DNA from 4 places in the Cellvibrio sp. BR genome. Region 3 is predicted to be linked to each of the others. Evidence: predicted binding sites of a transcription regulator. Region 3 holds the regulator's gene; each other region holds the start of a gene.

Region 1 (7,429 bases), on a different contig from region 3:
AAATGGTAAAACCCACGCAGAATTAATCGGGCTGGATTTGCAGAGCGAGTTGCGCGAATTGGGTTTGGAAAAACATTTAACGCCGTCGCGCAATAATGGCTTGAATGCAATTATTGCGCGAATTTACGACCACCTAAAAAATTCCAACTTACATTCCGGTTATTAATTGGTTGTTGCAATTTCCTCGGCGATAAATTGTTGCCAGGGCTCCTGAAATTCAATGCTGGTCACCATGGGTACACCGGCCATATCCGGTAAATGGTGGGCGATGCCTTTGTGGCAATCGATGCAGGTTTTTTCACCGCTGGCGAGTAGCGTGGAGTGCATGGCCTGTGCTCGCGGTGATTGCTGGGTGAAATCCATCGACTCTAATGCGTGACAGTTGCGGCACTCCAATGAGTCGTTGGCTTTTAAACGCGCCCATTCCCGTTCAGCCAGTTCGCGCCGTTTGGCGAGAAATTTTTCGCGGGTATTAATGGTGCCAAATATTTTCCCCCACACTTCTTTGGATGCCTGCATTTTGCGTGCAATTTTATCCGTCCATTCATGAGGTACATGGCAGTCCGAACACATGGCGCGCACACCGGAACGATTGGTGTAGTGAATAGTGCTGGCCAATTCCTGATAGGGATTATTTTTCATTTCGTGGCAGCCAATACAAAATTGTTCGGTATTGGTGTACTCCAATGCAGTATTAAAACCGCCCCAAAAAATAATACCCGCAATAAAACCGCCCATGCTCAAGGTGCCCAAGCTAATGTAAGCGGCAGGGCGACGGAACTGGCCCCAGTACTCTTTCACCAGTGCCAGCGTGCGTTTGAACAGGCTTTTTTTATTGGCGTCTTTACTCATAAATCACTCCACCGCCGGTTGTTGCAGCATCGTATCTATGCTTTTAAAACTATTGCCGCGTGCGGGTTTTACATCGTGCTGTGGCAAATGGCATTGAATACAAAAATAGCGCCGCGGTGAAACGGCGGCGAGTGCCTGGCCGTCGCGATCGTAATAATGGGTGATACTCACCATGGGCGCACCGGTTTGTGGGCTGGCGCTGCGGCTGTGGCAAGTGAGGCACATGTTGAAGTTTTTATCGATTTGATAACCGCGAATGTTGTGCGGAATCATCGGCGGCTGCTCGGGGTAATTGCGGTTGGCGGGTTCGGCGCTAATCCGTTGCCGCGCTATTTTGGGCGCGGGTAAATCCTGGCTCAGTGTGCCGCCGGGGCGAATACCATCGGGTGCTGATGCATCCAAAATAATATTCGCACCACCGTGGGGAATGGTTTTTACATCCTGCTCTTTTACATCTTGTGCCTGTAACTCTGGTGAAACGTTGGCGATAACAACGGCGCCGAGCAGTGCAGTGGCTAACACGATTATTTTGTTCATCATCTGCTCCTTAGGCCAGGCTTACCAGTTCGATTTTTACCGCGCATTTTTTGTAATCGGTTTGCAGCGAAATCGGATCAGTGGCATCGAGCGTGACGTTATTCACCAGTTTGGTTGCATCAAAAAACGGAATAAAAATTAGCCCGCGCGGTGGTTTAACCCTTCCGCGTGTTTCAACGCGCACCCGCACCGCACCACGGCGACTAATCACCCGCACTTCGCTGCCTTGCCGCACACCAATCGCTTCGGCGTCTTCGTGGTTCATATACACCAATGCATCGGGCACCGCCGCGTGCAACTCCTCTACGCGGTTGGTCATGGTGCCGGTGTGCCAGTGCTCCAATACGCGCCCGGTGCTGAGCCAGAAGGGGTAATCCTTATCGGGCGATTCAGCGGGCGGTTCATAGGGCAGGGCGAAAATAATCGCGCGGTTATCTGGCTTGCCATAAAACTGCACGCCGGTACCTTTTTTCACATAGGGGTCATAGCCTTCGCGATAGCGCCAGCGCGTTTCTTTGCCCTCCACCACCGGCCAGCGTAAACCGCGCGCTTCGTGGTAGCTGTCAAAGTCGGCCAGATCGTGGCCGTGGCCGCGCCCAAAACGGGCATATTCTTCAAACAGCCCTTTTTGCACATAAAAGCCGAGCATATCGGCTTCGGTATTTAAATACTCGGCGGCGCGTTCGCTGTTGGGAAATTTATCCACCTGGCCGTTGGCAAATAACACCTCGTACAGGCTTTTGTTTTTGTACTCGGGGGCTTTTGCCAATAACTCCTGTGGCCAGGCATCGTCGGTTTTGATGTGTTTGGAAAATTCGATGAGTTGCCACAAATCGGATTTGGCTTCACCCGGCGCCGTTACCAACTGGTGCCAGAATTGTGTGCGGCGCTCGGCGTTGCCGTAGGCGCCTTCTTTTTCTACCCACATGGCGCTGGGCAGAATTAAATCGGCAGCTTGGGCCGATACTGTTGGGTATACATCGGACACCACCACAAACGCATTGGGGTTGCGCCAGCCGGGTAAAATTTCCTGCGCAATATTCGGCCCCGCCTGCATATTGTTGGAGACTTGGGTCCAATAAAAACGAATCACGCCATCTTTTAATTTGCGGCTTTGATGTACCGCTGAGAAGCCTACTTTTTCGGGGATGGTGCCTTCGGGCAGCTTCCAGATTTTTTCGGTAATCGCGCGATGTTTGGGGTCAGTGACCAATAAATCCGCGGGTAAGCGATGGGAAAAAGTACCCACTTCCCGCGCCGAGCCGCAGGCCGATGGCTGACCGGTAAGCGAGAAAGGGCTGTTGCCCGGTTCAGCAATTTTGCCGGTGAGCAAATGCAGGTTGTACACCATGTTATTGGCCCATACACCGCGCGTATGCTGGTTAAAACCCATGGTCCACAGCGACATGACTTTGATTTTTGGGTCAGCGTAAATCTCTGCCAAACGCAGCAAGTGATCTTTGCCCACACCGGTTTCTTTGGCGGTGTGTTCAAGAGTGTAGGGTTTTACGTAGTCGGCAAAATCGTCAAAGGTAATATCGCTCCAGGTATTGGCTTTGTCGGCACCTTTGGCGCTTTTTTGGCGTTCGTCTTCCGGGCGCAGGCCGTAGCCAATATCGTCTTGCCCTTTGGCAAAACGAGTGTGATTTTTCACAAATTCCTGATTCACCTTGCCGCTTTGAATAATGTGATTGGCGATGTAATTCAGAATAATTAAATCGGTTTGCGGTTTAAAAATCAGCGGCACATCGGCCAATTCAAAACTGCGTGTTTCATAGGGCGATAACACCGCCACCTGCACATGCGGGAAGGACATGCGCCGGTCGGTGATGCGGCTCCACAAAATCGGGTGCATCTCCGCCATGTTGGAACCCCATAGCACAAAGGCGTCGGCGGCTTCAAAATCGTCGTAGCAGCCCATGGGTTCGTCCATGCCAAAGGTGCGCATAAAACCGGCCACGGCGGACGCCATACAGTGGCGTGCATTCGGGTCGAGGTTGTTGGTGCGCAAACCAGCTTTCATCAATTTGCTCGCGGCATAGGCTTCCCAAATAGTCCATTGGCCGGAGCCAAACATGGCCACACTTTCGGGGCCGTGATCGCGCAGGGCGGTTTTGGCTTTGTCCGCCATAATCGCAAAGGCTTGTGCCCAGGTGATGGGTGTGAACTCGCCATTTTTATCGTACTCGCCGTTCGTCATGCGCAGCATGGGCTGTTGCAAACGGTCGCTGCCGTACATGATTTTGGAAAGGAAATAACCCTTCGCACAATTCAAGCCGCGGTTCACTTCGGCTTTCACATCGCCGTGGGTGGCAACCACGCGGTTGTCTTTGGTGGCCACCATCACCCCGCAGCCAGTGCCGCAAAAACGGCAGGGCGCTTTGTTCCATTTAAGGTTGGTGAGTTCGCGATTGGTAATTAAATTACTCGCGCTGGCGGGTAGCGGTAAACCAATCGCGGCGGCGGCAACTGCAGCGGCGTTGGCTTTAGCAAATAAGCGGCGGGTGATGTTCATCAAAGCTGTTCCTCGGCGGCTAATTCATCCAGGTCAATTTGTTCGTGATACACCAGCGCGGCATTAAGCACACCGGCTTGCGCGCGCAGTTCATCGAGTAAGTGCAAAATCTGCTGCTCGTTATTGCTCTCGGTCACCAGCACTAATTTGCCCTGTTCATTTTCAGCGTGAATTTCCATTTGTTGCAGGTCGGTTAACCAGACTTTAAGTGCTGCCATTTTTTCGGGGCGCACGTGGGCAATAAAGCTGGCGATATGCAAGTGTGTGGGCGGTGCGTTTAATAATTCGGTAGCAATTATTTTGCTCTGCATAACATTTCTCTCTGCCAAATTATTTCATTAGCCTGCACCTGGTGGCCCGGCGATAAGTTGATAAAACCAAATAGAAAACCCCATCGCACTGACAAGTGCCACGGTCAGAATAGGAAAGAGGAAAACGATGATAAAAATGAATAAGCGCCATTCGCGTTTTTTTTGTTTTTGTTGTTGATTGCGTTGGGCGTCTTCGGCGCTATTTTCTGCGCACTCTTCAGCGATGGGCAGGTCCTGCATTGGCTTTCTCCAAGGGTTATTACTAACTCCGGTCTTCAGCCTAGTTTAATTGGTGAGGAGTGCAACAAAATGGCGCGCACTACTTGATGGAAATCAAGTTTTGAAGGGTTTTAAAAACTAAATGAAATTAAACGTTGTTTTTAAACAGTTTCTGTTTTTTAAATGGCGCTTAGTTTTTTACAGCACTTTTGTTAAATAACGCTCAATGGCGCGATTCGCCGCCGCCAGTCCAAAACTGGCGGTAACCATCATGCTGGAGCCAAAACCGCCGGCACAATCCAGCTTGACACCATCGGCCAATGCTTGTTTATCCATACACACCGAGCCGTCGGGTTTGGGGTAAATCATCTGTTCGGTGGAATACACTGCATCCACGCGAAATTTGCGATTTTTATCGCGCGCAAAATTGTGGTGGCGATACAGCTGCGTGCGCACTTTGCCGAGCATCGGGTCGCTAATACTGCGGCCCAAATCATCCACCGTGACCGCTTGCGGGCTGCGTTTGCCTCCCGAGGAACCAATGGTGATAAGGCGCACTTTTATCGCCAAACAATAAGCCACCAGTCGCGCTTTTAAATGCGCGGCGTCAATCGCATCAATCACTACATGGTGGTGTTTGCCAATCAGCGCTTTCATATTTTGATCGTCGATAAAATCTTCCACCGAATGAATAATTAATTCGGGGTTGATATCGCGCAGGCGTTCGCTAATCACCTGATTTTTGGATTGGCCAATGGTGGATTGCAGCGCGTGGGATTGGCGGTTGGTATTGGTGATACAAACCTCATCCATTTCAATCAGCGTCAGTTCGCCCACCCCTGAACGCGCCAATGCTTCCGCTACCCAGGTGCCCACACCGCCCAAACCAATCACTGCAAAATGTGCATTCGTTAGCGCGGGCAGGGCGGCTTGGCCGTAAAGTCGGCCCAGGCCACCAAAACGCTGCAGGTATTCGGGGGTGAGAGGTCTGTTCATAAATAACTCAGGGGCAAATGTATCCAGTGGCGGCGCGCAGATTGCGAGGCGGCTTTTTAACGGAGATGACCGGCGAATACAAGCGCTGGCCGTGAAATCCGCTGCCCTCTGCTACACTCACTTACAGCTATTCTGGCATGAGAAGCACCATAATACGGCCAGCCGTTTATCCCTAAGGAGTGACATGAATACCGCTGCGTTTGCTACCGCCTACCTTATCGACGATGACAGCATCACGCTGGAGCTGATGAGCGGCATTATTGAGCCGATTGGGGTGCAACCCCTGTGTTTTAACAGCGCCGAGGCATTTTTGCAGGCCTACAGCCCGCGCCCCTGCGAATGTGTGATTTCCGATATGCGCATGCCCGGCGTGAGCGGCCTGCAGCTACACAAAACCTTGCAAGCGCGCTACCCGGTACCGCCACCGCTGATTATCGTCACCGGCTACGCCGAAGTCAGCGCCGCAGTGGAAGCGATGAAACAAGGCGCCTTCGATTTTGTCGAAAAACCCATTCAAGGCCATCAATTTCTGGAAAAACTACAAGCCGCACTCGCCCTCAGCCGCGAGTTACACCAACAGCGCCTACAACTCGCCGCCCGCGAAGCGCGCATCGCCCTTCTCACACCCAAAGAGCAAGAAGTTCTGCACGAAGTTCTCGCCGGTCTATCCAGCAAAGACATAGCCGCAAAACTCAATTTGAGTGTGCGCACGGTAGAAAATCACCGCGCGCGCATTATGGAAAAATTGCGCGTGAATTCCGCGATGGAATTGATGCGGGATTTTATTGTGATTTTTGGGCGGTGAGCGGTAAATATTTTTTATTCGGCAATATGACAGCTCAATTTTATTATTTTTTTTAAATTTTAACTTTCACTTGATTTTGAAACCAGCGTAGCTTTTTTCAAGTGAATGGATCGTTCAGTGGACTCAATTGCCATAATTAATTTTATGGATTGTTCTTGCAACTCTGATTTGATGCTAAGCGTTAGATTATTGCTCCCCAATTCTCTAATGGCATCTGTCATTTCTCTTTGATCAAAGTAGAGGGTCGCATAAATAGAAGCTGAATTTTCCCATTTCCAGGTTTTATCGTTAATAATCAAATTGATTGTTGAATTTTTTATGATTGATTGTGGTGGTGAAAAATAGAAATCTATATAGGCTGGTAATTTTTTTAGTGACTTGGGTAATTTCACATCTTTTGCTGAAAATTTATTAGGCCAATCTTCCCTGTATCCATTTGTGTCAGTTACCCAGCGTATTACAGGTGCTATCTGGAAATCTTTAAATTGTATCTGGCTGATGGGTGATTGGTCGTTTGAATTGAATGAATTTACTTTGCGAAGAATATAGATTCCAGCTTCACTATCGTCACGGTCGATTCCTGATCCCGCTGCGTTAAGTTGCAAAAGTAAAAAAGGAGTCAGTGCTTCACTTGGAGGAGAGTGATATATGTGCATTTTTGGTGAGTATTCACTGTGTACAGGAGTCGTTTCACGCATATACGTTTTAAAGTCGTAAACCTGATTATCAAATAAAACCTGAAGAGCACCCTTTCCGATTCTGCCAGTCCAGCCGCTTTGTGACATAAACGATGGTTTTACACTGTATTCACTTTTAAAACCTTTGTAATTAACTGGCCCAAAGGTAGGTTGGGCGAGAGTGAATTCTACCTCTGTCCAATCCAAGGTGGTTAAGGGTTGCTGTGAATAGGTTTTTTTTGTTGCAGGTAATTTGTGATTAGCGTTACTAACAGACTCGTCTTGATTGGAGTTTTTTGCAGATAGTTGGCGTATCGACGGCCAATTCGACTGCAGTTTATCGAATAAAGCTTTATCAGAAATTATTAGAGTCCATTGGTTTTGTTTTTTTAGGTATAAATGGTATTCCTCTCTGGCGTCATTATTTGTATATACTTTATTCCACAGTATGTCCTCGCTTTCTGAAAAATAGTTTTTCAGTGTGTTTTCGTCAATATTGTTGCCATTGATTATCTGA
Region 2 (7,429 bases), on a different contig from region 3:
GTCAGGTATTTGGTGATGCTGTCCATGCAGGTGAAGAGAAAGAGTGCGGCGGCGGCGAGCAGGAAGCCCTTGAGGATGTTGTGCGGCAAGTGTGAATGTTGTGGCTGCGTAGCGGTCGTCCGGGTTGCCTCCAGTGTGGACGGAGACGTCGGAGACTGTCCGTTAGGGGAATCGCTCATTGCTCGTTATCCAATCGCCGCACAAAAATAAGTCGGATTAATAATAGCAGCAATGGCGGTGACCCGGCAGGGGCTGCCGGGTAAAAATCCCGCTTCAGCCGATGCGGGGGCGGGTGAGAATAGGCCAATACAACAGCAGAAACAGGGCAAATGCGAGCGTCCAGCCACTCGCGGCGAGCATCAGGCCAAAGGAGTAATTGATCCACCCCAGCGCGGCCAGAACGCGACTCAAGGCGGCAATACTGATGGCGAGATAAATAATCACCCCAAAGGTGGGCAGGGTTAATGCCCTGCCGGTATGGCCGAGAGCGACGCGGGTCATCACCCCGAGAATCAGGGTGCCCATGGCGCCAACTCCCAGTGCGTGCTGCCAGACGGAGGGCGCTACCAGGTTGAGTGCAGCCATGCCTTTGAGCATTAGGCCCGCAATAATCCAGGCGTAACCCAGGTGCAGAATCCACAGCAGTGGCTCGGCGCGCGTTAACCAGCCAGACCAACTCCAGAGGCGCCAGGCGTTGGCGGCCGCGGCCGCGAGAATCACCAATGCGGCTACTGTCCCTGAACCCAGCCAGACATCAACCGGAATAACCGCTGCGCTGAGTATCAGGGTGATGGCGTCGGTGCGGTTGGAGGATTTCACCGCGCCCTCATTGCCGCCGCGCTGGCGCAGCCAATTGCGGCTGAAGGCGGGAATAATGCGCCCACCAATCACAATCATTATCAGGGTGATAAGCCCAAACGCCAGTTGCTCCCCCTGCACCAGCCATGCGGTTTTGCCGGTCAAAAAGCCCCAGTGCATGGCCAGGTTGCCCATGCCGAGCAGGAGCAATATCGCCACCAATACGAGGTTGCGTTGGTTGCCGTGGCGCAGCAAAAGTTGCAGTAAATAAAGCGCCAGAATGGGCAGGAACAAGCCATCAATCAGCATCGTGGTGCCTGCCGGTAACCAGCTTGCATTCCATAGGCTAAGGCGCCCGGCGAGCCAGAGCCCGACCAGTGCCAGCAACTTGTCACCCTTGAGTGGTGGTGCCCCCGTCCAGTTGCATACGGCGGTGAGGATGAACCCGGCAATCGCGGCGCTGGTGAATCCATAGAGCATTTCGTGGCTGTGCCAGTGTAGCGATGTCCAGCCCAGCGGCAGGGGAATGCCGCCAAACAAGTAGCTCATCCAGGCGATAACAACGGCAATGCCATAGAGCGCGGTAGCGAGGAAAAACACCCGGAAAGGATAGGAAAATGTGGCCGAAACAGAACTATTAGTCAAAGTGGTTATCCGCAGTTATTTAATCAATGATGAAAAGCAGGTTGTTTTCCAGCGCTATGTGCAGGCGCAGTTGCATGGTGAAGTTTTGCAGTTCCGTGATGAAGAGAGTCAGTGCCTGATCGGAATTTTCCTCCAGCAACTCCTGGCAGAGGTTGTCCATCGCCTGCAGCAGGGATGCCTGACTGTCGTGATTGTGATGCAGGATTGCCAGCGAGCAAAAACTGTCGAAATCTACCGGTTTAAGCAGTGCGGGGAAAATACGCTGCTCCTCGTGTTGCATATGCGGGAATAAATCCTCTTGTAGTTGTTGTATGAGTAATTGCAGTTGTTCCAGTTGGCGGGACTGGGCTGAGCCTTGCAACTGCTGCACGCACGCCAGCAGCAAGGGTAATTGCGCAAAATGTGCCTGGTGGAACTCGCGGCAAATATAGTGAATCAACTGCGATTTGGGGCGCTGTTGCCAGTCGTCAAGGTAGCGCTGGTTGGCCAAACTCTGCAGCGTATCTTGCAGGCGCAACCGGTAGCTGCGCGATGGGTTGTGAACGGCGCCGTGCAGTGCAAGATCGCACAAGTGGAAGCCTGCCGTCTCCGGTTGCAGCAAGCCGGCCGGACGCAGCAGTGCCGCCGTAGCCTCTACTTTTTTGGCCCAGTCGGTAAAACTCCAGGAGTACATATTCATAGGCCACCTCTGCGCAAGGTTGGGGTCGGGTGGGCAATCTACTGCAGACTATCGATTTATAAGCAGTTTGCTGAGCAAACCAAGGCGTTGAATACCCAGTCTAGGTAAATGCGCCGGGGTGATATTGATTTGCATCAAGCTGATGCAGCGCAATCGCGAGAAAGTAAAAGGGGCGCAAGTGCGCCCCCTGTTGGCAGATCCTGATGTGAAGTTTAGAAGCGAATCGTGCCTTGAATGGCCACACTCTTCGGACGTTCATAGAAGGCGTAATAACCTGAACCAGTACCGCGGGTCACGGTGGAGGCCACGGGCAAACCATTGGCATAGGGCACAATAGACTCATCCGTCAGGTTCTTGCCTATCAATGCCAGTTCCCAATTGTCCGAGTCGCCACTGAGTGCAATACGGGCATTGATCTTGGTATAGGCGTCCTGCTGGAAGCGCGGGTCAAGTGATGGTGTGGTCAGGTATTCATCGCTGTAAATCAGGTCGAGCGTATTGACCAGTTTCAAGCCATTGCTGAAGTTGATGGTGTAATCCGCACCGATATTGCCTTGGTATTCTGGCGTGAATTCACGGCGCTGTCCTGTCGCATCACAGGCTCCGTCACCGATTGGTGCAATGTTATCTGCCTGACCAAAGTAGCACTGGGAATTGGGGAAGTCAGTGTATTCAAAGTCGATATAAGCCATACCGCCGCGCAGCATCAGGTTATCGATTATCGCCCAGCGTCCGTCAGCTTCAAGGCCTTGCACCACCGCCTGGCCGGCGTTGGTCACGTTGAAACTCAGGCTGCCATCAAACTGGCTGGTTTGCATGTCTTCAAATTCGGAGCGGAACGCGGCAAGGTTTAGCTCTGCTGCGCCATCAGCCAATACAAACTTGGCGCCAACTTCAAAGTTTTCGACCTTTTCCTCATCAAATTCCCAAGTACCTTCAATGGCCGGATAAATGCCATCCAGTTCATTAGGCGCGGCGTTAGCGCGCACATCGAAACCACCCGATTTAAAGCCAGTGGTGTAGCTCGCGTACACCATATCGGAGCCCCAAAAATCATGCTGCAAGGTAATAAGCGGGGTGAAACCGGACTCGTCGCGCTCGCCACTAACGGAGTGAGGGTCGATTTTGAACTGGCTCCAGATAATGTTGTAAGTATCGCTCGGGCTGCCCTGGGGTAACACGGCGCCACTGTTGCTGACGTGATACTGGGTGCGGCTCGCCTCTTTGGTTTCTTCGGTGTAGCGCGCGCCCACTATCACCCGCGACAGATCGGTGAAGTTCCAGGTAGCTTGCGCAAAAATGGCGGCTAAATCTGTGTCTTGTTCAAACGAGCGGTTGGATGAAGCACCGCGCAATAAATTGGCCGCACCTGCACCCAAAATGGGGGTAAATGCAGTGGCGATAAAACTGTCGGTAGGAACCCGTACGGCGTCATTAAATTCCATCGAGCTGCTTTGGAAAAACAAGCCGCCGATGTAGCTGATGGTCTCATCCTCAGGTGAGGTGATGCGAATTTCCTGGCTGATCTGGCTGTAGTCCTCGTTGGATAAAATATTGAAGCCCGAGGCGCCGGTAAAGTCGCAGTCGCAGAGCTCATCGTAGGTGTAAGCGTTGTAGCCAGTAATCGCCGTCAGGGTGTGTTCACCCAATTCGCGTTCAATCGAAAGGGTGACGTTTTCGGTATCGTTGTAACTGAAATCACCGTTGGATTGGCGTTTCCAATCGTGGGTGGTATCCAGCAAATACTGGCCTTGGGTAAAGAATTGCAGAGCATTGGCGTAGGGCGTAGCGACCCCGGTCAGTGGCGAAGGAATTTCAACCGGTTTGACTACTTCGATATTGCGGCCATTGCTGTCAAAGGAGCCGTCCTCCAGCTTTAGCACAATGTCCCACTGATCGCTGGGTTGCCATTGCAGTGTGGCGCGAATAACACGGTTTTCATCGCCGGATTCGTCGCGCCCGAGGGTGGTGTTTTCCATAAAGCCATCGATGCGGCTATCCAATATCGCCAAGCGGCCGCCGACCGTGTCGCTAATTGGGCCGGAGAGCACCAGGCGAATATCCTGCTCGCCATGTTCTGGTTCGTAAAGCGCGGTGAGTTTGGCTTCGTGTACATCGCCCGGTTTGGCGGTGGTGATACTGATGGCACCCGCTGTCGAGTTTTTGCCAAATAGAATACTTTGCGGGCCGCGCAGAATTTCTACTCGTTCCAGGTCAAGAAATGGCGCCCGCGACAGTTGCGAGCGGCCAAAGTGAATACCGTCTACAAATTGCGCGGCGGACTGCTCAAAACCGGGGTTAACCCCGGAGCTAATACCGCGGATGGCGATGTTGGTGCCGATACCGGTTTGTGTCATGTTGAAGCTGGGGATGTAGTCGGCCACCCGTTCAATACTGGTGATCCCGGCATCTTCCAGCTTTTTGCTGGAAAGTGCATTTACCGAAATTGGCACATCGCGCAGGCTCTGCGGACGCTTTTGGGCGGTCACCATCACCTCTTCCAGAGCGAGGTCATTTTCTTGAGCAATGACAGGCAATGCGAGTTGGGTTGCAATGGCCATGGCAAGAAGGTTGTATTGATAAGCTTTCACTAGAAGTTCTCCTGCGCTTTTATTGTGAGATCCGATTCAGGGGGAGATAAGCCGTAATAACCGGTAATTGAATTACGTTAATTAATAGCCTAAGGCGGCCAAAATACCAGTTAAAAGCCTCATTTGGCGATATTTGGTCATAAGCAGGATGATATAGGTGAACTTGTTGGCAAAAGTGAGTGAAAAGGCGACAGAAAAACTGGGTGTTGCACAATCGTCGAACTTGCACTTGTTGCCGCGGGCAGTTAATGTGCCGCCTCGGAGTCGGCCCGACAGTCGCTCCGGTGTTAACTGCATAGCTCTCTTGAGTGCTGTGTGGTGCATCGGGGAGGAAAGTCCGGGCTCCATAGAGCAGAGCGCCAGGTAACGCCTGGGAGGCGTGAGCCTACGGAAAGTGCAACAGAGAGCAGACCGCCTAAGTGCTCGCAAGAGCAACGGTAAGGGTGAAAGGGTGCGGTAAGAGCGCACCGCGCAACTGGCAACAGGCTGCGGCATGGTAAACCCCGCTCGGAGCAAGACCAAATAGGCCCTCAATGATGCGGCTCGTATCGAGGGCGGGTAGGTTGCTTGAGGCTAAGGGTGACCTTAGTCCCAGATGAATGACTGTCCACGACAGAACCCGGCTTATCGGCTGACTCCGACTTATCTTGTGCAATCAAAAATTATTCTTACGGAAGCTTTTACTATGAAACGGAACCTGTTTTTGCTGACCTTGGTGTTATTTTCATTCCATGCCAGCGCTGCTCTTATTGCATATGACGTCAAATACTCTATGTACTCTTCCCCCAATTTGCAGAGCGCGGGGGTTGGAATGCTTGTTGCTAACACTAACCTAGATGCAGTGGTTGCATTTAGCTTGGTCTCTACGAATGGATATGGTTTTGATTTGAAATGGAGAGGGTTGGCGCCCATCGAACATTATGATGACTTTTTGGGAGACGCATTATTAAGAGTTGATTTCTACAATGCCATCAACCATGAAAATGGAGGTATTTGGAATATAAGAAATTATTTTTGGCTCGGTAAAACATCAGGCCCATTGTTTGCTGATCAGTTGAATAAGCATATACCCTACGAGGATTATTCGATGTTTCAAAGCGACAAAATTTCATTTTTTACTAACCTTAGCTTTAGCAACAAGAGAGAGATTTACGAAATCCCGTCAGTCTTTTTTGTATCTGAGTCCGCCTCAGTGGTTCTTGCTTTCATCGGTCTTGTGGCTCTATTTCTCCGCAGAAAAATGACGTTATTTCGTAACTTTACCTCTGGTAATTAACGTCTCTCCCCATAATTACCTACATTGATGCTTTTTTAAGGTCGATATAGACCGAATCCTTCTAAAGATCCCTGCTTATTACCGCGAAATAATCGCAAACTTAATGTTTTACATTAGGTTTGTGCGCTATCGCTTTGTTTTATCTGTTTATGTTGGTTTTTGTAGCGTTGCTTTTATGTCTTTTCCCTTCTTGTTCGCCGATTTTTCCTGATTTTTCCTGTGAAATTACCCATGTTTTCGCGCCAGCTCGCTTGACTTTGACCTGCTCCGATTTATAGTGAGCACCGTGGGGAAAAGTGGGTATTTGTGGTTTTTTGTGGCTTTTTGTGAAAAGCAATCCCGTCAAGTGGTGAAAAGTGGCTACAGGCAGTTATTCCATCAGCATGGACCCCAAGGGTCGCATGGCGATACCAGCGCGCATTCGCGACTCGCTGCTATCGACTGGCGCCGGGAGTTTATGGGTGACTGCGCATATGTATGAGCGCTGCCTGCTGGTTTACTCCGAATCCGAATGGGAACCCGTACTCGCCAAAATTCAGGCCCTGCCTTCGGGTAATGAGCAAGTCCGCAAGATTCAACGTCGCTTTATGGGGCAGGCGGTGAACTTGGAAATGGATGCAAATGGCCGGATTTTGGTTCCCCCCACCCTGCGCGACTTTGCGCATCTGGATAAAAAACTGATGTTGGTCTGCCTGGGCAACAAGTTTGAGCTGTGGAACGAAGACAGCTGGAACGCGCTCATGGATCAATCCATCGATGGCGAAATGCCAGCCGAATTACAAAATCTTTCTTTCTAGGTATCTACGTGTCTGACGCTCAACACATCACCGTGCTCCTGAACGAGGCGGTAGAGGCACTGGTTACCGATACCTCCGGTTTTTACGTGGATGGCACCTTCGGGCGCGGTGGTCACAGTGGTTTGATCCTGCAGCAGCTGGCGCTTGATGGTCGCCTGTTGGGCATTGATAAAGACCTCGCGGCGATTGCCACCGCCAATGCCCGTTTTGGCAGCGACGCGCGTTTTGCCATCGCCCATGGTTCGTTTGCCGAGTTGGCGGCGCTAATCGATGAGCGCGGTATGACCGGCAAGGTGACCGGGGTGTTGTTGGATTTGGGGGTGTCATCGCCCCAGCTGGATGAAGCCGAGCGCGGTTTTAGCTTCATGCAGGACGGCCCGCTCGATATGCGTATGGATCAAACCCGCGGCCAGAGTGCGGCGGAGTGGGTCAACAGCGCCGGTGAAGATGAAATTACCTGGGTGCTGAAAGAGTTTGGTGAGGAGCGGTTCGCCAAGCGCATGGCACGCGCGATTATCGTCGAGCGCCAAAAGCAGCCGTTTACGCGCACCAAACATTTGGCGGAAGTGATTAAAGAAGCCAATCCGGCGTGGGAAAAGGGTAAGCACCCTGCCACGCGCGCGTTTCAGGCGATTCGCATTCA
Region 3 (7,429 bases):
CCATGGGTGTGAACGGTATCGATCCACAACAAATCGTGGGCACCTATGTGAAACCCAAAGATTGGAATGCGTTGATCAGCGACCCGGATGTGGTAGTGATTGATACCCGCAACTCTTATGAGTATGAAATCGGTACCTTTGAGCGCGCGATTGATCCCAAAACCGAAACTTTCCGCGAGTTCCCGGCTTACGTGGCAGAGAATCTTGACCCAAGCAAACATAAAAAAGTCGCCATGTTTTGCACCGGTGGTATCCGCTGCGAAAAATCAACGGCCTACATGAAAGAGCAGGGGTTTGAAGAGGTTTATCACCTGGAAGGCGGCATCCTTAAATATCTGGAGGAGGTGCCGGAAGAGGAGAGCCTGTGGCGTGGTGAATGTTTTGTGTTTGATAACCGCGTGGCCGTCAATCACAAATTAGAAAAAGGCATTTACGACCAGTGCCATGGTTGCCGTTATCCCATTACCGAAGAAGACAAACAGTCAGAGCGCTATATGTTGGGTGTGTGCTGCCCGCGCTGTTTTGACAAACTCACTGAGGAACAAAAAACGCGTTTTTCCGAGCGTCAAAAGCAAATCGAGTTGGCCAAACAGCGCAATCAAGCGCACATAGGTGTGTTGCCACCCGAGCGTCAATTGCGTCGGGCGCAAAAACTGGAGTTGCGCGAAGAACAGCGCCGCAAATCAGCGGCGGCTGAAAATGCTGCTGCAGTAAATGGTTAAGCAAATAAGTTTGTACTTAGCTGGGGTGCTTGAGGTGGCCCCGCTAAATAGCCAATAGCTATTTTGTCACATAAATAGTTTATGATTTAATGCAGGTTCCGTTAATCATCATCAGTGGTAGTTATGAATTTTGAGGATTGGGTGGCCGATATGGCTGCCGGCACAGCGACACATACGAGTGGTTTTAGTATTCGTATCGAAGGAAACCCCAAGGACCCGAGTGATGTTTATCCCGGCAAATTTCCAGAGGGTATTAGTTTTGTCGATCAGGCAAGGCTCTTGCGATCTGGCCTGGAGTTTCTGGCAAAAGCCAGCGGCAGCGCGCCCAAGTCCTGGCATTCCAGCCCGGTAGCCGATGCTAAATCCGAAGCGATAAAAGCGCGGGAAGAGCTGGCCAAGCATTTTGCAGAGCGTCCCGACAAACCTGAACGGCCAGTGCTCTCGTTGAAAAAGAAATCCTGATCGCGGGTTCCAGCACACAATAAAAAACCGGCCATGTGCCGGTTTTTTTATTGCGGTGGTTGTGTCGATTTTATCGCTTACTTAAAGCAAGCCGCGGCGTTGCAGTTCAAGGTAGTGTGCATCCACATTTTTAAACAGCTCATCAAATTTTTGCCCTGCCGGTGCAGTAACCAACTCCAGGCTTTCCACTTCCGCACGGGGGCGCATCATGATTTTGTGCAGCTCTTCAGCAGTGCCATTCAGCGATGCAAGAATTTTTTCCGTGCTTTCTTTATCGCGGAAAATACGGCCTTGCTCAGTCAATTGCAGATAGTTATCGCACTCTTGTAGCCAGTCTTTGCGTTGCAAAATAAAGTTGCGGATATTCTTTGCTCCGCCGCGATGTGCCGTTGGCAATTGTTTTTCGCGATAGGTTTGCAAGCTCTTGCGCCCATGCAGTAAAAAATCCATCCCGGTAGTTTTGCAATATTTCTGGTTGAGGTAGCTGGCAAACTTAATATTATTTGCCGCTTCGGCCTTGGCGCGCTTACAGGTTTCGTCGCAAGCGAGGCTGAATGGTGAAAAACAAATAAGGGTGATGATCAAAAATATCTTCTTCATAGGGTTCGCCATTATTAAAGTTATTGGAAAGCTAAACAGCAGATACGTGATATAAATCACTTTTTAAGAAACGTCAAGTATTGTAAATAAAATAGCCCTTACTAATTACTTATAGATCTAAGCCTAGGCCAACCCGCAAAAAATACAAATAATTACCCCTTAGCCTCACTATCAGGGGTGATACTTAATTCAGAAGGTCAAGAGATGGTTGGCACGGGAGAAACATAATAGGCGTGGGGAAAATCAGATGATGGGCATGCAAGATCGCACCAGTAGTGATAAACCACTGGTGCGATTGAAACATTAACCGAAGAAACCCATCGGGCTTTTGGTGATGGCGACACTGATGATGTAAGCGAATACTACGAGTGCGTCAATCCATAGTATTTTTTGCACCAGGGGTTTGCTAACTTTAAAGGCACCTACACCCAGAATAATAAAAACAACCAAACCAATAATTTTTGCCATCAACCATGGTTGTTCACCTGGTTTCATGCCCAAATGTACCGCGAGCACAATACCCGAGACCAACATAATGGTGTTGATAATGTGGGGGGCAATTTTCAGCAGTTTTTTATGCAACATGGATGAATTCATAAATAACAAAACACCACGCACTAAAAAAATGAGCAGCGAAAGTACAACAAAAGTTAAATGCAAATGTTTAAGGGCTAAGTACACGGGGGGTTCCTTTTTTGTTTATGTGAAAATTATTGAAATTGTTGGTAATAAACTCAGGTGTCCGGGCTGAGCGCTTTACCTACCAGTGCGAGCATGCTGTCACTCAGTGGTAATTTCAGTGCGGCGTCATGGCCCGTGGGTGACATTTTGTTCCAGGTCTTGCGGATAATATCAATCAGTTTTACTTCATCGTGTTTGCTAGCAAAGTCTTCTAAATAAAATTCAATAAACACCAGGCAAATCACATCTTCCAGTGTTTGTACTTCTTCATCGCGCTTTAAACTGCGTTTAAGCAGCAAGTCTTTTACGCGAGAGATGATTGTTTCGTCGTAACCCTGTGCGGCCATAATTTCACCGGCGATATCGCCGTGCATTTGCGCTAAATCCAGACGCCACTTTTTATAGCCGCTACGATCCATTGGGTAGTCAGAGCGCGGAATCTTCCAGCGACAAATATGCTGGCTGCGTGTCGCGAGCTGTAACGCTTCGGATGCATCGGGGCAAAAACGTGACAGCTGTGCACTCATACGTTGGGCATAAATCCATTCTTTGGCAACGGTTTTGCCTTCTACTATTTCGCTATTCGGGTCTTGCAGGTTGGCGGCATCAAATGCGGCGAGGGTGTCTTGCAAACGCTGGTTGCTGATCATTGTAGGTGCTCGTGGTTTATTGCAGGTGCTTGCAGTGGTTAGCAGTGGCCATCGCCATTGGCGATATTGCGCAGCAACTCCATGTTAGTGATGAGGACTTCTTTTTTATCCACAGAAATCACCTCCTGTTTTTGCAAGCGAGTAAAAATACGGCTGACTGTTTCAATGGTCAGGCCCAAATAATTGCCAATATCGGTGCGCGACATAGGTAAGCGGAAGGCATTGGCCGATAGCTGGCGGCGGCTATTGCGGCTGGAAATACTTAGCAGTAGGGCGGCAATGCGCTCTTCGGCGCTGCTTTTGCTCAGCAGGGTAATAATTTGCTGATCCTGGGTAATTTCGCGGCTCATCAATTGAAAAAAGTGACGTTGCAGATTAGGGATTTGCAAGCTCAATTCTTCCATGCGATTAAACGGAATTTCGCACACCGATGCGGTTTCTAATGCGATTACTGAATTGGTGTAGCGATTGTCGGCAATACCATCCATGCCGACTACCTCGCCGGGCAAATAAAACCCGGTGACTTGTTCTTCACCGTTATCACTCAGGGTCAGTGCTTTTACTGCACCCGAACGAATGGCATACACCGAGTGAAAGTGGTCATTAGCGCGATAGAGATAATCGCCTTTTTGTAGCGGTTTACCGCGTTGGATAATGCCGTTCAGGCGGTCGATATCTTCAATGTGCAGGCTGATAGGCAGGCAAATAGTATTTAAACGGCAATTGCCGCAGCTGACGCGCTTATCGTGAGGGCAGCTTGAATCCTGGGTTTTTACAATGTTCTGATTAGCTGTCATGGGTCCACCACCTCGAATATAAGACTATGGCAGGAAAACTCCGCGCCAACAGTATGATGAGTGATTGTTGCAGCTTTAACGGGGGCGGTAAATAGTTGATTTAGCTCAAATGTCTGGATAAATTTAATACGGCGGGAGATGTCGTGGAGTAGTGCTACCTTATAACTAAAAAGCCATAATCTTTGTCAAATCACCCTCTTTACTTGCAGCGGGCCGAATAATATATTGGCCCAGCTGGCCAGTTAGCAGCATTATTTATGGTAAGTCACATCGTTGTACTAGCAGTGAATCTCTTAGCACCTCGTTTTGTTTTTCATAAGTAAGATCTGAATCCGCCAGCGCAATCCCACTTGGGGTATTCATTTTTATTTAAAGAAACATCGAGGTTTATTATGGCTAGAAGCACTGGTACCGTTAAATGGTTCAACGAGTCTAAAGGTTTTGGTTTTATCGCTAGCGAGGCCGGCCAGGACGTATTTGTTCACTACAGCGCAATCAGCGGTTCAGGTTTCAAAACCCTGGCTGAAGGCCAGCGTGTAGAGTTCGACGTAAAACCAGGTCAAAAAGGCCCACAAGCCGAGAACGTAATTGGTTTGTAATTCGCCGCGCTTGCGCATTTGAGCAAGCAGTAATAGGAAGCTGCCCGGTTTAATCCCGGGCGGCTTTTTTTTTGATGGGATTTTTGTTTGTGATGGGAATAGCAATGTGGTGAATGCGAGTTAATTCGCCACCACAACGCGGTTGCGTCCTGCTTCTTTCGCGCGGTACAGCGCCTGATCCGCCCGCGCGAGCCATGCGTTAAAAGAGGTATCCTGCGCAGAAAAAATAGCTACACCCAAGCTAATCGTTGCGCGGAGTTCTTTGGTCTCGTGATAAGCCGCAGTTGTCGCAATGCGATTGCGCATCCGCTCGGCAAATTGCAGTGCACCTTCTGCGTCGGTTTGCGGCAGTACAATCACAAATTCTTCGCCACCATAACGGCTGGCGATATCCATCCCGCGCGCTTCCGCTTGTATCGCCTGCGCAATATTACGGATCACCGCATCACCCGCGGCGTGACCATAATGATCATTAATATTCTTAAAATGGTCGATATCTAATATCACCAGCGCGCCACCGCTGCCCATACGGCTGGCGCGGAGCCATTCACTGCTCAAGCGTTCATCCATAGTGCGACGATTGAGCAGACCGGTAAGACCATCAGTTTGGGCAAGGCACTCCAGGCTTTCGTTGGCACTGTGCAGATCACTTAATAATTCATTGGTTGAGCGTTGCCAGCGGGTAAACAGTTGGTAACCAAAAAATGCGATAAATAAAATAATCATCGCGAATACCCAAAAAAATACCCAAGTGGTCTGCTGCAGAATCATGATGGCATTACTCACTTCAGCACTCATGGAGCTGCTGCTAGTGATAAGCGCGCGATCCAACTGATTGCTCGCTAACTGAATCGTAGCCGCACCGTACACCAGTACACCGATGGTAATTGCCCCCAGCAGGCGCAATACCGAGCGCCGTACATTGCCGCTGGCAAGGCGTAAATAGGCAGGGTGATGTTGTTGCCAGCGCGCAATTTTGGGCCACAAGAGCGCGAGCAATGGGCCCACAATAAATACACTTTGCAAAAATGCGCCCAGCCACCAACCCTGCCAAATTGCCAGCAGGGCAGTGCGATCAATGTGGTTGGTATAACACCAAATGAGTGCGCCGCTGGAGCTAAAAATGCTCGCCACAAAACTCAGCTGGATATAAAACAATAATGAATTGGAGTCGCGTAAGTTTTTATTCGCTGGAATCGCTTGATAGCCAACCGCCAGAATCGCAAAACCCAATGGGTTCGCGCAGGCAAAAATGATCGCCCAATGCCATGGCATGCCCGAGTAAAGCGCCAGTGAAAGCGTGGATAAATAAGCAGGAATTGCCCCCCAGCGCCAACCGCAGGTGAGGGTGAGGAATAAACAAATAATCAGGGTAGGGTAAACGGTGATATAAACTGTGACACCGCCAAAATCCAGCGGTATACCCGACCAACTTTTTATTACCGATAGCAACCCGAGCGCGATACTTGCCAGCACCAGCGCAAACCAGCCACCAAAAATAATGGTCTTATCCCGACGGCTGCCAACCCGCCAGAGTTTGGTCGGGGAAAGTGCCCGGTAATGATTCAAACTGTCCAAAAAAAGTCTCCAGCTTTTAATTCTCCAGTAGCAACTGTCCAATTGCTATCTAACCTGCTGTGAAGTATAGGGTTTCTTTTTTGTGGCGCGATAATTTTTGTTTTCTATTGGTTGACGAGGAAGTGATTGCAGGTAAAGTGAGGGTGTTCTTGGTGTAATGCCCTGTAATGGTTGTGTTTATCAGTATTTGATAAGGCTGCGGGTGATTGGTAATTAAATTTTTTGCGAGAGTGTAAATGAATCCCGACAACGAGAAAAAATATCAACGTCTGCGCTCACTTTTTTTTGGATTGTGCATAGTTGCGGCTGGTATGTTGTTTTTATCCAGCGCGAGCAATATTTATAAAAGTACTGCTGCCGCGCATTGGCCAGTGCACAAAGGTACCGTCACCAACGAATTGCGCGGTGCCTTGGCAGGAGGTTATTACGGTGGGCGTTGGTTGGAATATAGCTACGAGGTGGATGGTAAAGAATATCGCGGCACTCGTATCGGGTTTGGCATTAGTCGCCCGCAAACAGCGCTAAAAAATGGCGAGCTGATTCAGGTTTATGTAGACCCCGACGATAAAAACATCGCCGTCATTGCTGTCGGTATTTCCCGCAGTCATTTTATCGGGCTGCTTTTTTCAGTCGGTTTTGTGTGGTTGGGTTTTGTGATTTGGCGACGGACTCAATAAGGCTCGCACGATTTGCCAACAGGGTTTCGCTGCTATTAAAACACTAGGTTTGATCAGGCTGTTCGGGTTCTGTTGTGCCTTTTGCTTCTGAAGGATCAGTGGATATTTTGGGCGACGGCGATCCATGTTTTTGTTCGGCGGCCATCTTGGTGGCGATTTGCCAATGTCGATCGGTTTGCCCGCTGGGTTTACCTTCAGATACCCAAAGGTAATAAGCCAGTTCGCGGATCTCGTGTTCGTTAGGCATGATGAACTCCTCACAATGAATGAGTTCTTTTTATAACAGTCATCAAATTCCTTTTCGGTGTGTTACGCCCCATATAGGGTTTTATATCCTGACGCGTGAGGAATGCTTATACAAAATCTGTCAGCGCGACCCAGCCACGAATTTTCCCGATATACACAAACGCGAGCCCCAATTTAGTTACATAGCGCGCATCACCCGCTGCAGGTGGGTCGTACTCTTCCAATCCTTCCAATGCCAGCGAGCTGTCCAGCGGTGGTTTCCACTGCATAGTTTGCGGGCTTTCCGGCATGCTCAATTCACTATCCGTCCAGACTAAACCATCGCGTTCAACGGGCGATGCATGGTTGAACTCGGCGGGGATAAACACGGCAGAAGTCCCCGCCATTTTTTTGTAAACACGTTGTCTCATTGTCCAT
Region 4 (7,429 bases), on a different contig from region 3:
GATCAGCATGTGCGATAAACGGTAGGGCATGGATGGATTAAAAATAATTTCCCACCAATCCAGTGGAAAGGCTTTGCCATCACGCATTTCAAAACCGACCGGCGTTTGCATCCAGGAGTTCAGGGCGATAATCCAAAACGCTGACATGCTGGTGCCAAAGGCGACTAAAAATGTGGCAAGGGTATGAATGCGGTTGGAGACGCGATCAATACCAAACAACATAATGCCGAGGAAAGTGGCCTCCAGAAAAAATGCGGTCAGTACTTCGTAGCCGAGCAGCGGGCCTGCAATATTGCCCACGGTTTCCATATAACCCGGCCAATTAGTGCCGAATTGAAAACTCATGGTAATGCCGCTCACTACACCCAGTGCAAAACTCAGGGCAAATACTTTTACCCAAAAGCGATAGGCGCGCATCCATACTTCGTCGCCACTGAAGTTGTAGCGCACTTTGAAATAAAACAAAAACCAACACAGCGCGATGGTGATGGTGGGAAATAAGATGTGAAAGGAAATATTTGCCGCGAATTGAATGCGGGAGAGCATAAGCGTTTCGAGCATGACGGGTACCTCGGTCAATTATTTCGTGGATTCTTTTTTGCCACCCAATAAACGGTCTTTCATATCGAGCACTTTGCCAATACTGCTACCAAGCTTGAGCAGCTTGCCGAGGTTGGCGGAATCGAGCCGTTGAATTTCCTGCGTCCAGAGCGTGATCATTTCGATCAACTCGTGCATTTCACGCATACGCTGTTGTGCGTATTCTTCGTCGGCATTGGCGGGTTTTTCGATCAGCAAATTGCGCAGGGTTGAGAGTGTCGGATCAATCTCACGCTTGCGACGCTGTTCGATCAAGGTCTTGGCGATGTCCCAGACATCGCCCGGCGCGGAATAAAATTCTTTGCGCTCACCGGGGCGATGCTGCAGTTTCACCAGCTCCCACGACATTAATTCTTTTAAACCCATGCTGACATTGGAGCGGGAAATACCCAGTGCCTCGGTCATATCGTCGGCGCATAGGGGTTCTTTGCTCAAGACTAACAGGGCATACATCTGCCCGACTGTGCGGTTGATCCCCCAGCGGCTCCCCATTTCACCAAAATGGAGGATGCAGGATTGGATCATCGGGGTGAGGGTAATAGACATTTGCGAGATTCCTGTAATTTCAGTAATTACTGAAATTACAGGAATCATTGATTTGGGTCAAGATGAAAAGCACTTCATTGTGCGTTTGCGGAACTGGTGTAATTGCGAAGCTTGTGTAATCGAGGAGCTAGGGCAATGTGGATTCTTTAGGCGGCGGCTATTGCCCCCACTTCATTTCGCCCATGATGACTTTTGCACTTAAACCCAAAATGCTGTCGCCACCAATAGTGGGGTAGCTGGTTTTCATCTTGGCAATCAATTCAGCGGAATTGATTGAGGATTTGGCGGCGGCCTCAAAGTCCTTAATGTAGTTGCGGGTAAAGTTAACGGCATCAAGAGTCATTGGTTTGTCGCCCAGCATGTGGCCTGCAATGACGGTTTCCGGTTGTAATTTTTCAATTGTATCGAGCGTTTTGTACCACTTCTGACGCGACTCGGGCGTTTGGGTATCCGCTAAAAAAACATGCATGTTGTTAAATACCACTACACCACCCAACATGGTTTTGCTGGAGGGAATCCACACAAAAGTATGTTTGGGATCGTGGCCATCAATACCGACTATTTGTACTTTTTCACCATCAATCATCAATGTGTCGCCTTGCAGCACCTCCGGTACAACCAGTGTTTGCGGTGCATTTTCTTTGAGGATCGGCCCCCAATAAGCCTTTTTCGGCTCCATGGATGCTTTGATATAGGCTTGGGTATTTGCCGTGGAAACTACCTTGGCATTGGGGTAGGCGGCGGTGATGACATCCAGGCCAAAATAATAATCAGGGTCACCATGGCTGATATAAATAGTCGTTAATGTTTTACCGGATTTTTTGATCAGCTCAACAACCGACTGCGCATCATTCCGCTGGAACTGGGCGTCAACCAAAATGGCTTCCTTGGGGCCGGTAATTAATACCGAACTCACCGGGAACATGCTTTTTTCCTGAGGATTAAAGAGGGTGGTTTCCAATGTTGCACTGAGTGCCTGTGCGGCGCCAGTCACCATGGCAAAGAATGCACCTGCCTTAATTAATGTTGATGAAATTTTCATAGTAGCCTCTAAAAATTGGGTTGGTAGGTTTGTCCTGGAGGTGGACTTTAGGCTGATCAGGTCGCGTGAAAAATAGGCTATGATCTAAATCATCTTTCGCTTAAACAGAACAATACTATGCAACTTGATCGATTAAGGCGGATGGCGCTATTTGCGATGGTGGTGCGCCACGGTTCCTTTTCCTCCGCATCGCGCGCGTTGGATTTGGCAACCTCAGTGCTGAGTTCCGCCGTCAGCCAGCTTGAAGAAGAGCTGGGTGTGCGCCTGCTAAACCGCACCACGCGCAGCCTGTCGCTCACCGAGGCGGGACAGCTGTACCATGAGAAATGCGTGGAGATGCTTGCAGCGGCGGAGACTGCCGAGGAAATGGTGGCCGGTGGTGTGGGCGAAATTGCCGGGCGGTTGCGTATTTCTGCGGCTTCCGATACGGCACAAAAAATTCTATTACCAGCGCTGGCGCCACTCGCCCGCCAGCACCCTAAATTGCTGCTGGATATTGTGGTGGATGACCGCATCGTGGATATGACGACGCAAGCCATCGACCTGTCCATCCGCTCCGGCTGGCTGCGCGATTCATCGTTAGTGGCGCGCAAGCTGGCTGACTTGCACGAAATGTTGGTGGCATCGCCGGATTATTTGCGTCGTTTTGGTGTGCCTGATTCGCCCGAAAGTCTGCGCGAACATCGCATTATTGGCTTTAATCGCTTTGCGGAACCGACCACGCTCACCTTCAAAAGTGCCACAGGTGAAAGCGCGCGTATTGTGCTCACTCCCGGCGCCATGACCGACAATGTGGCGATGCTGCGCGATTTTGCCGTGCAGGGTTTTGGCCTCGCCCGCTTGCCGAGCTATATGGTGCAGCGCGAGCTAGCCAGCGGCGAGCTGGTTTTGCTGTTGCCCGATTGGGCGCTGCCCGGCGCGGGCATTTACGCTGTAACTTTGAAGCGTACACTTCAGCCACCCAAGGTGAGTGCGGCGATTGAGGCTATTGGAAATTATCTTGCTTCGTTACACGTCCCGCGTAAGTATGGTTGATGCTGCGTTCATCCTTGAAATCAGCCGTGCATGTGCTTCATGTGCCAAGTTTATTCAGCTATAAATTTTCTTTAACTGATCTGGCTCTTAGGTTCGAAACATAGACGTTGTCTGGCTCCAGCGCAGCATTATTGTTCACCGCACCTATCCACTCCTGTGTCGTTGCGACAGCGGCAAAATTGGAGTGGAACACGGTGCTAAAAACCCGATGTATTTCTTCTGCACTCGCTTTTCCGCCGGCATTTTCATAGGGCAAGGCGCCGGTGGCATCTGATAAATACTCCACTTTGTAGCCTTCATGGGCCGCGTGATAAATAGTCGATGCATTGCAGTTGTGCGTCATATAACCGGTGATCGCCAAGGTATCTATGTTGTTGGCCGACAACCATTGTTTGAGATCCGTGCCCGCAAAAACATCGGCCATGACTTTGTTGATGTGATGGTCTGCCGCAATTTCTTTAATCGCGGAATGCAATTGCCAGCCATGAGACCCTTTAGCGAATATGGGGGATTCTTCTGGAGCGTCATGTTGCACAAGGATAACGGGCGTTTTGTTTGCACGAGCCGTTTCAATTGCTAACAAGATATTGGGCAGTGATATTTCGACGGGCGGGTATTCAATCGGCATATTGCCGGTGAAGTATTCGTTTTGCACATCAATAACAATTAAGGCGCGGCGAGGGCTTACAGACATTGTATTCTCCTGGGATTGTTTGATCGTAAGGCTGTTTTGATGTGTTCATTGTCGCCAGCTTGTGGAGTAGAAAATAGTGGCCTGAAAGACATTATTCGATACAATCAGGCCATGAAAAAAGAATCTCCCCATTTACGACTCATCAATGTGGCGGTCATCGCCTTTGACGATATAACGCCATTCCATTTATCGGTACCGAGCATTGTGTTTGAGGCGGATCTTGGCAGCACTGCCGAGGTTAAGTTCAAGGTCACAGTTTGTGCGGAGAATGAAGGCCTTTTGAGTACCTCCAGTGGGTTTACGATTTCCACAGAACATAATTTATCGACAGTGGCTCACGCGGACATAGTCATCATGCCCAGCTGGTATGACGACTATCGCAGTGCGCCTACTGCGTTGCTTGATGCTTTGTGTTCAGCACATGCACGCGGCGCGCAAATAGTGGGCTTATGCTTGGGTGCATTTCCGCTTGCTGAGGCGGGGCTGCTGAATGGGAAAGGGGCGACAACACATTGGCTGGCGACTGGCGAACTGGCCAGCCGCTATCCCGATATTCATGTCAATCCGGAAGTCTTGTATGTGGATGAAGGCAATATCATTACCTCGGGTGGTGTGGCGGCAGGGCTTGATTGCTGCCTTCATATTTTGCGCCACATTGTGGGTGCTGAGGCCGCCAACAAAGTTGCCAGAAGGCTGCTGATTGCACCTCATAGGGATGGTGGACAAGCACAATTTATCGAGCGGCCATTGCCCATCTCCGGCAGTGACAATCGCTTGTCACAGATTCTGGAGTGGGTGGGGCATCATCTGGATGAACCGCATAGCGTCGATTCGTTAGCGGAGCGAGCGGCCATGAGCCGCCGCAATTTTACGCGGCATTTTCGCCAGCTTACCGGCACCTCGTTCAAACAATGGCTGTTAAACCAGCGCTTGTCCTATGCACAGCGAATACTTGAAAGTGGTGACCTATCAATTGAGTCCATTGCGCAGACAACCGGTTTCGGCACGGCTCTGTCGCTCCGCAAGCATTTTAAAAGCGCTTTTCGTACCTCGCCGTCGGTTTATAGGCGATTGTTCAAGCAGGAGACTTCAACACCGGCAGCGGAACGCTAAGATCGGCCAAGCTCGCCTCGTTGTATTTTACATTCCCCATAATTGTTTCATTCGGCACTGCGTCGCCCCAGGTTTTCATTGACTCCAGCACATCGCGTAAGCCTTCTCCTAACGGGGTTAGTTCGTAAACAACTCGCGGCGGTGTTTCTGCATAGGCTGTGCGAGTGACCAATCCGTGTGCCTCAAATCGTTTCAGCCGGTGAGTCAGGGTGTGCGCGCTTATACCCGGTAGTGCATCCCGTAATTGCGTGAAGCGCTGGGGGCCAAGGAGCAATTGCCGCACGATTAAGGTCGCCCATGGCCCATCAAGAAGGACTAAAAACCTGGCAACTCCACAGCAGGGAACTTTATTTTCATTCATGGCAAAAATTCTCTAATAGTGCATTTGACGTAACCAATCTTAGCATAGCACCATTAATACTCTGTTTAATTAACTATTGAGGAGTATTTATGACATATGTAGTTCACGGCGCAACCGGCGCACAAGGATCACCCTTGTTTAGAAAATTAGCGGCTGAAGGTAAACCGGTAGCGGCTGCCATTAGAAATCCACAAAATCTCGGTACGGGTTCAGCTGTAGCGGTTGATCTCATGTCGGTTCAATCCTTGGTTGCAGCTTATTTAGGTGCAGAAGGTGTTTTTATCCATCTGCCATTAGGGCCTGAAAGCCTGCGCCTGCAATACGCACACAATATCGCAGAGGCAGTTGGGCTCGCGCGCCCTAAGCGGGTGGTAATTTCTACTAGCGGGTGGGCATTGGGTGATTCAGAGGATAAGAGCGCGCTAGCCGAGTTGATTCGTAGAGTTGAAGCAACAGGCGTCTCTACCGCGATAATTGCGCCACGCTTATATCTCGAAAACCTGCTGTTACCGATAGTGATTGAGGCAGTGAAAACCGAGGGGATACTCCCTTATCCACTTCAGGCAGATTACCCGGTTTCCTGGTGTTCGCATCTGGATGTTGCTGATATCGCAGCCGCCCTTTTGACGAACCATGCGATCACTGGAGTCGTTGAGATTGGTCAGTTACCGGCGGTCACCGGTGATGAACTTGCGAAAGCATTCGCCAATCATTTTGGGCGAGACGTCAGCTACGTGAGTTTGACCCCAAAAGAATTTGGAGCGCGCTTGGCGGTATTGTTTGGCGAGGCGGTAGCGGCCGACGTTGTGGCAGGTTATGAAGCGAAAGCGCTAACCACGGATTCTGCGATCGATGTAACAACAAGTGCGCAGCAGCTATTGGGCATTAATCCACGCACAGTTGAACAGTGGTTGGTTGATATTGGAGTGTGAGACGAGTAGATAATTGAGCGGGTTTTTATTGGCAGACGTAGCTCAATTAGTGGCAATTAGAGATAGTCGTTGGTTATCTTGGTAGCCTATATTCTCCGATTGAACCCCATCACCCGAGCCGATACTTATGTTAGATGCCGTTACCCTCGATCAACTTCGAACCTTTATTGCCGCTGCCGAGACGGGCAGTTTTTCGGCGGCAGGGCGCAAGATAGATCGCGCGCAGTCGGTGGTGAGTCAGTCGCTGGCCAATCTGGAATTGCAATTGGGTGTGAGCTTATTCGATCGGGCGGGGCGTTACCCGCAGCTCACCGCGCAGGGGCGTGCGCTGCTGCGTGATGCCTATGTCGTGGCCGATAATATGGATGGATTTAAAGCGCGGGCGTCTTCATTGCGTGAAGGGGTGGAGGCGGAAATTTCTGTTGCGGTGGATGTGATGTTTCCAATGGATGGACTTGCTCGCGCGGTGGGGTTTTGTCGCGATGTATTTCCGGATACGCCATTGCGTGTATATGTAGAAACGCTTGGCGGTGTCATTCAGCCAGTGTTGGATCGGGTTTGTAGAATCGGCATTATCGGCACTTTGCCATCGGTGCCTGATGAGCTGATGTCCGAGCCATTATGCGATTTACCCATGGTGACGGTGGTTTCCGCAACGCATCCGTTGGCCGCTATTCAACGCCCCTTAACCAGCGCGGAACTGGCGCAACAGGTGCAATTAATTCTCACCGACCGCACGGCGTTATCGGACGGGAAAAGTTTCGGTGTATTGTCGCCCCTGACCTGGAAACTGGCAGATCTTGGCGCGAAGCATGAATTTCTAAAGGCGGGTTTTGGTTGGGGGCATATGCCTTTACATCTGGTAGAAGCCGATATCGCCACCGGCCAGTTGGTAAAAATTCTGATTGCGGGCAGTGAGCGGCAGAGCGCAGCCTTAACTATGCGCATTGTCTACCGCAAGGATTTGCCGCCCGGCCCTGCAGGCCGTGCGTTTATCGATCAACTCAAAAGCTGGGATATAAACGCTCTGCCTGCAGGGCCGGGTGGATCATCCGCGCGATAAACCAATTGCATGCCCATAAACATTTCAGCGGCTGGGATACTGT

Evidence for each region. The regulator FNR, encoded in region 3, switches genes on or off when oxygen is low (the NO sensors DNR and NnrR bind a similar motif). The targets are predictions, from matches to a motif close to TTGATNNNNATCAA.
Region 1: a site for FNR is predicted at 4,539-4,552, ahead of O59_RS15470 (periplasmic nitrate reductase, NapE protein). Genes of this name have one in related genera too.
Region 2: a site for FNR is predicted at 2,247-2,260, ahead of O59_RS19140 (hemerythrin domain-containing protein). Genes of this name have one in related genera too.
Region 4: a site for FNR is predicted at 1,194-1,207, ahead of O59_RS04945 (GbsR/MarR family transcriptional regulator). Genes of this name have one in related genera too.

What each region holds. Positions count from the first base shown of each region.
Region 1 covers NZ_JH668203.1:534,210-541,638, reverse strand. Annotated here, with positions in the region: gene O59_RS15495 (SufE family protein) at 1-166, shown strand, start outside; gene O59_RS15490 (cytochrome c3 family protein) at 163-852, opposite strand; gene O59_RS15485 (nitrate reductase cytochrome c-type subunit) at 856-1,389, opposite strand; gene napA (nitrate reductase catalytic subunit NapA) at 1,400-3,904, opposite strand; gene O59_RS15475 (chaperone NapD) at 3,904-4,215, opposite strand; gene O59_RS15470 (periplasmic nitrate reductase, NapE protein) at 4,243-4,455, opposite strand; gene O59_RS15465 (ThiF family adenylyltransferase) at 4,633-5,430, opposite strand; gene O59_RS15460 (response regulator transcription factor) at 5,615-6,235, shown strand; gene O59_RS15455 (hypothetical protein) at 6,295-7,429, opposite strand, start outside.
Region 2 covers NZ_JH668207.1:12,521-19,949, forward strand. Annotated here, with positions in the region: gene O59_RS19130 (DMT family transporter) at 1-179, opposite strand, end outside; gene O59_RS19135 (NnrS family protein) at 274-1,443, opposite strand; gene O59_RS19140 (hemerythrin domain-containing protein) at 1,463-2,122, opposite strand; gene O59_RS19145 (TonB-dependent receptor) at 2,335-4,713, opposite strand; RNA gene rnpB (RNase P RNA component class A) at 4,974-5,356, shown strand; gene O59_RS21745 (hypothetical protein) at 5,399-5,989, shown strand; gene mraZ (division/cell wall cluster transcriptional repressor MraZ) at 6,346-6,786, shown strand; gene rsmH (16S rRNA (cytosine(1402)-N(4))-methyltransferase RsmH) at 6,795-7,429, shown strand, end outside.
Region 3 covers NZ_JH668201.1:980,177-987,605, reverse strand. Annotated here, with positions in the region: gene O59_RS09485 (rhodanese-related sulfurtransferase) at 1-722, shown strand, start outside; gene O59_RS09480 (hypothetical protein) at 846-1,184, shown strand; gene O59_RS09475 (hypothetical protein) at 1,266-1,784, opposite strand; gene O59_RS09470 (SirB2 family protein) at 2,088-2,465, opposite strand; gene O59_RS09465 (DUF4202 domain-containing protein) at 2,519-3,115, opposite strand; gene fnr (fumarate/nitrate reduction transcriptional regulator Fnr) at 3,154-3,912, opposite strand; gene O59_RS09455 (cold-shock protein) at 4,305-4,511, shown strand; gene O59_RS09450 (GGDEF domain-containing protein) at 4,632-6,089, opposite strand; gene O59_RS09445 (DUF3592 domain-containing protein) at 6,326-6,766, shown strand; gene O59_RS09440 (DUF2934 domain-containing protein) at 6,810-7,013, opposite strand; gene O59_RS09435 (hypothetical protein) at 7,120-7,422, opposite strand.
Region 4 covers NZ_JH668200.1:1,179,838-1,187,266, forward strand. Annotated here, with positions in the region: gene O59_RS04940 (cytochrome ubiquinol oxidase subunit I) at 1-561, opposite strand, end outside; gene O59_RS04945 (GbsR/MarR family transcriptional regulator) at 580-1,140, opposite strand; gene O59_RS04950 (MBL fold metallo-hydrolase) at 1,304-2,188, opposite strand; gene O59_RS04955 (LysR family transcriptional regulator) at 2,306-3,223, shown strand; gene O59_RS04960 (cysteine hydrolase family protein) at 3,282-3,917, opposite strand; gene O59_RS04965 (GlxA family transcriptional regulator) at 3,957-5,030, shown strand; gene O59_RS21320 (helix-turn-helix domain-containing protein) at 4,993-5,391, opposite strand; gene O59_RS04970 (SDR family oxidoreductase) at 5,481-6,323, shown strand; gene O59_RS04975 (LysR family transcriptional regulator) at 6,451-7,386, shown strand; gene O59_RS04980 (LysR family transcriptional regulator) at 7,323-7,429, opposite strand, start outside.